DNA from 2 places in the Bacillus sp. WC2503 genome. Region 2 is predicted to be linked to the other one. Evidence: riboswitches for the same ligand, from Rfam matches in the RefSeq annotation. Region 2 holds a riboswitch; the other holds the start of a gene.

Region 1 (2,466 bases), 860 kb from region 2:
CGCAATTGCATCACCTTTCCAACTTACAGACCTCGGAACAGTTACAAATGTACTCATGCTTTTATGCCTCCTGAAACTGTCTGTTGAAATAATGTTCGAAACAGTTGAATATCAGCACACTTAGATTCATATTTTATTAGTTCTTTTCCTAAGTACAGCGCTTGCTTCTTAGCTTGAATTCTTCTTTCTTTATTTGCTATTTCATCTAAATCCGCTACATGAGCTAAACCAATTGTTCTACGAATCAGTTCACATCCGGCAAATCCGACGGCATCAGTAAAGATATTTTGCAAAATAATTGGTAACCATTGTTTTTCTTTCGTATATGCTTCTACCCCTTCTCCAATCCATAACTTCGTAAAAGTTTCTACAAAATAACTCCATGTCTTTTCTATATGGAAAAATAGTACACTTCTCTTTTCTTCTTCTCTCGATAAAGCATTTAATAATAGATTTGCGATAAATTGACCGATATCAAAGCCAAATGGACCGTACGTTGCAAATTCTGGATCAATCACTTTCGTTTCAGAAGGTGATGAAAAAATACTACCAGTATGTAAATCACCATGAATAAGCGCTTCTTTTCTCGTTAAAAACTTATATTTATATTGTGCTACTTTTAGTTTTAAAATTTTGTCACTCCAAAGTTCATCAATCACTGACTGTAAATCTGACTCATAATCATTCGTATCGTAATGTCCAAACGGATCCGTAAAAACTAAATCTTCTGTAATTTTACTAAGGTCTGGATTTACAAATGTACCTTCTAGCATCCTTTTCTCTTCTGACTGTAAACCGAAATCTGAAGTATAAAATAAAACATGTGCTAGAAAACGACCGATATGCTGGGATAAAAGTGGATATCCTTCTCCATCTATTAATCCTTTTCTTGTAATTGTTAGTCTTGATAAGTCTTCTATTACTGTAACTGCTAACTCTTCATCATGACTGTACACTACCGGAACATAATCTGGTACATACTTCGCAAAAATTTTTAATGCCTTGCTTTCAATCGTCGCTCTTTTTATAGACAACGGCCAGCTCTCACCAACTACTTTCGCATATGGAAGTGCTTGTTTTATTATAATTGATCTCTCTCCATCAACTAATTTGAACACGTAATTTAAATTTCCATCTCCTATTTCATGACAAACTACATTCGCCTTCTTGTCAAAATATCCATGTTCTTTCGCATATTGTACAGCTGTTACTTCTGTTAATGAATAATATCCCATCGTCTTTTCCTCCTTTTTAAATTCAGAGGTTTTTCTAACGCAGAAAAACCTCTTTCCACTAAGAAAGAGGTTTGAAGTTTATCTTCTCCCCTCTTATCTGCCAGAAATTTTACTTTCTGCTGGAATTAGCACCGTGCCTTTTGGCGTCATAAACGCCCCATTTCACAATGGTATTACGGTCGGTTGCTGGGCTTCATCGGGCCAAATCCCTCCACCTGCTCTTGATAAGAGTTATATAATTTTTTAGAATTTTTAACTTTATGTTGAAGACTATACCAAGAATAAAAATCACTTGTCAATATTTTATTTGTATAGTTCTGGACGGCGATCTGCAAAAACTGGAATTCCTTTACGTACCTCTTTAATCTTTTCGAATGTAAGTTCTCCAAATAAAATGGATTCCTCTTTATTTGCCTCTACCACGACTTCACCCCAAGGATCCACAATTAGAGAATGACCTGCAAACTCATTATTCGGATCCTTTCCTGACCTATTGCATGCAACAACATAACATTGATTTTCAACTGCTCTTGCTTGCAATAGCAAACGCCAATGTGCTAAACGAACTAATGGCCATTCTGCTACAACGAAGAAAACTTTTGCCCCTTTAGCAGTATGAACGCGCATCCATTCTGGAAAACGAATATCATAGCAAATTGTGCCAGCGCACTCGATATCATCTAGTTTAAATTCACCTGTTTTATTACCCGCCATTAAATATTTGTGTTCATCCATAAGCTGAAATAAATGTACTTTACTATATTCATTGACTAGATCTCCTTCGTTGTTTACGACATACATTGTATTGGTAACCCCTTGCTCTGTTTGCTTTGCTATAGAACCACCAACAATATGTACACCATATTGCTTCGACCATTCTTTCAACCTTTCTTTCGTTTCTAATCCATCTCTATCTGCAATTTCAGAAAGCCTCGTTAAATCATATCCTGTTGTCCATAGTTCTGGTAAGACGATAACATCTGGTCTTTCCTTCATCGCTTCGCTTATTTTGTTTTTAGCGTTCTCCATATTTTTTTCTACATCTCCAAATACAATATCCATTTGAATACATGCGACTTTCATTTTTTCAGCCCCATTCTTAATTTTCTCTTTACAAAATACTGGAAAGATTATATCATTTGTCACTAGAATTGTAACAACTTTCAAAAGAGGTGGAAAGTATGAAATTATTTCAACCTTCTGAGATAGTAACATCATTGCCAACACAATT
Region 2 (2,466 bases):
GAGAAAAAACTGTTAATTTCCGCTTTGGAGATGAAAGTTGTTCATTACAAATTTCAAGAGATTATATAGAATTGTCACAAGAGGCAAGAGGAACGGAACAAATTGTGTGCTTAGATGAAGAGGATGTAAAACAATTAGTGAACGGAAATGTAAGATTGCAAACGTTAATGAACGATGGACGTGTGCAATATTCGGGAACATATCGAACGATGCTATTAGTTGAATCGATGTTTCATATATGTAAACCGATGTCAGTAGGTGCTTAAAATTCTGAAGTTTCTTGTTTTGTGAAAATTCTTGTTGACATGACGTGTGGATATTGATACAATTCAATTCATAAAATATAGACAATTTCATAAATTACAAATCAGACGAAAATTAAATCTGATTTCTCTTATCAAGAGAGGTGGAGGGACTGTGCCCTGTGAAGCCCGGCAACCGTCAACTTATGTTGAAATGGTGCCAATTCCTGCAAAGCGAATGCTTTGAGAGATGAGAGAGAGGGATAATGTTGTTATATACGCATATAAACCTTTCTGCTTCTCTAAAGCGGAAAGGTTTTTTTGTTGTTTGAATGTGGAGGACATTCAAATAATAAGAGGAGCTATGGCGATAGATTACACGCATGAAAAATAAAAAAATTGCGGAGTCTATCCAAAGTTTTATGAAATCCAGCTCCAGCGGCTAGAACAGTCGTTCGTTTCATCCCTTCCTATGAGGCAAAAAGCGCCTCTACGTCAGGGATTCGGGCGTCCACTTGTTCTAAACGAGCCGCTTGCGCTTTTTACTTAAAAAAGGGGTGAACATCATGATCTTATTAGAAAATGTAAAGAAAATATATAAGGCAAAAAGCGGTGATGTCACTGCTGTAGATAACGCCAATTTAAAAATAGAAAAAGGCGAAATATTTGGTGTTATCGGATATAGTGGTGCTGGGAAAAGTTCTTTAATAAGGCTGTTTAATCAGTTAGAGAAACCAACTTCTGGCCAAATTACAATTGCAAATCGTGTCATTTCAGCAATTACAGGAAGTGAACTTCGTAAGGCAAGGCAAGAAATTGGAATGATTTTTCAGCACTTCAACTTACTTTGGTCACGAACTGTACGCGAAAATATCGCATTTCCACTTGAGATTGCAGGTGTTGATAAGGAGAAGAGAAGAAAACGTGTTGATGAGTTAATTCATCTCGTTGGATTAGAAGGAAGAGGAGACGCGTATCCATCCCAGTTAAGTGGTGGACAAAAGCAACGTGTTGGGATTGCTAGAGCGTTAGCTAACAACCCACAAGTGCTTTTATGTGATGAAGCAACGTCAGCACTGGATCCGGAAACGACAGATCAAATTTTAGATTTACTACTTGATATTAATAAGCGTCTCGGTTTAACAATTGTATTGATTACACATGAGATGCACGTAATTCGAAAGATTTGTAATCGTGTTGCGGTAATGGAGAAAGGGAAAATCGTAGAAACAGGTCCAGTACTTGACGTATTCCGTAATCCACAGCAAGACATTACGAAACGCTTTGTACAGCAGTTAACAGATTCTGAAGATACAAACGAAACAATTGAAAGTTTAATTGAAAAATATCCAGATGGCAAAGTAATTCGCTTGCAGTTTGTCGGCGAGGCTGTAGAAAGACCAGTACTTCAAAGATTAATGCAACGCAGTGATATAGAAGTTAGCATTTTGCAAGGAAATATCGCACAAACGAATAACGGTTCTTACGGAAGTTTAGTTGTTCATTTAAATGGTGAGGAAACAGCAATCCAGCAAGCGATAGAGGGAATACATCAAGATCAAGTAGAGCTGGAGGTGATTGCACATGGATAAGTTACTCGCAAATGTTGATTGGAATCAAATGTTAGAAGCGACTGGTGAAACGTTATATATGACGGCAATCGCAGCGCTTGCCACATTTGTTTTAGGACTCATTTTAGGATTGTTACTCTTTATGACATCGAAAGATAATTTATGGGAAAACAAAGCGGTTAATACAGGGATTGGAGCCTTTGTAAACATATTCCGTTCTATACCGTTCATCATTTTAATCATTTTATTAATTCCATTCACAAAGATTATCCTTGGAACAATTCTCGGGGCTAGTGCAGCATTGCCAGCTTTAATTATTGGAGCGGCACCATTTTACGCAAGAATGGTTGAAATTGCACTTCGTGAAATTGATAAAGGTGTAATCGAAGCTTCAAAAGCAATGGGGGCAAAAACAAGCACAATCATTTTAAAAGTGTTAATTCCAGAATCATTACCAGCGTTAGTATCTGGTATTACGGTAACGACAATTGCTTTAGTAGGCTACACAGCAATGGCGGGAGTTGTTGGTGCTGGTGGTCTTGGAACACTTGCTTACTTAGAAGGATTCCAGCGTGGAAATAACGATGTAACAATCGTTGCGACAATTTGTGTGTTACTAGTTGTATTTTTCATTCAGTGGATTGGTGATAGTG

Evidence for each region. A riboswitch is a leader RNA that binds a small molecule or an ion and turns the genes downstream of it on or off. The one in region 2 is predicted to bind S-adenosylmethionine.
Region 1: linked by a shared signal. The riboswitch ahead of mtnK (S-methyl-5-thioribose kinase) and the one ahead of ACUN26_RS21550 (methionine ABC transporter ATP-binding protein) in region 2 are both predicted to bind S-adenosylmethionine.

Annotation. Positions count from the first base shown of each region.
Region 1 covers NZ_JBQYMD010000001.1:3,297,951-3,300,416, forward strand. Annotated here, with positions in the region: gene mtnA (S-methyl-5-thioribose-1-phosphate isomerase) at 1-57, opposite strand, end outside; gene mtnK (S-methyl-5-thioribose kinase) at 54-1,235, opposite strand; SAM riboswitch class I at 1,326-1,466, opposite strand; gene ACUN26_RS16780 (carbon-nitrogen family hydrolase) at 1,539-2,402, opposite strand; gene ACUN26_RS16785 (pyridoxal phosphate-dependent aminotransferase) at 2,417-2,466, shown strand, end outside.
Region 2 covers NZ_JBQYMD010000001.1:4,157,547-4,160,012, reverse strand. Annotated here, with positions in the region: gene ACUN26_RS21555 (hypothetical protein) at 1-266, shown strand, start outside; SAM riboswitch class I at 392-499, shown strand; gene ACUN26_RS21550 (methionine ABC transporter ATP-binding protein) at 809-1,834, shown strand; gene ACUN26_RS21545 (methionine ABC transporter permease) at 1,827-2,466, shown strand, end outside.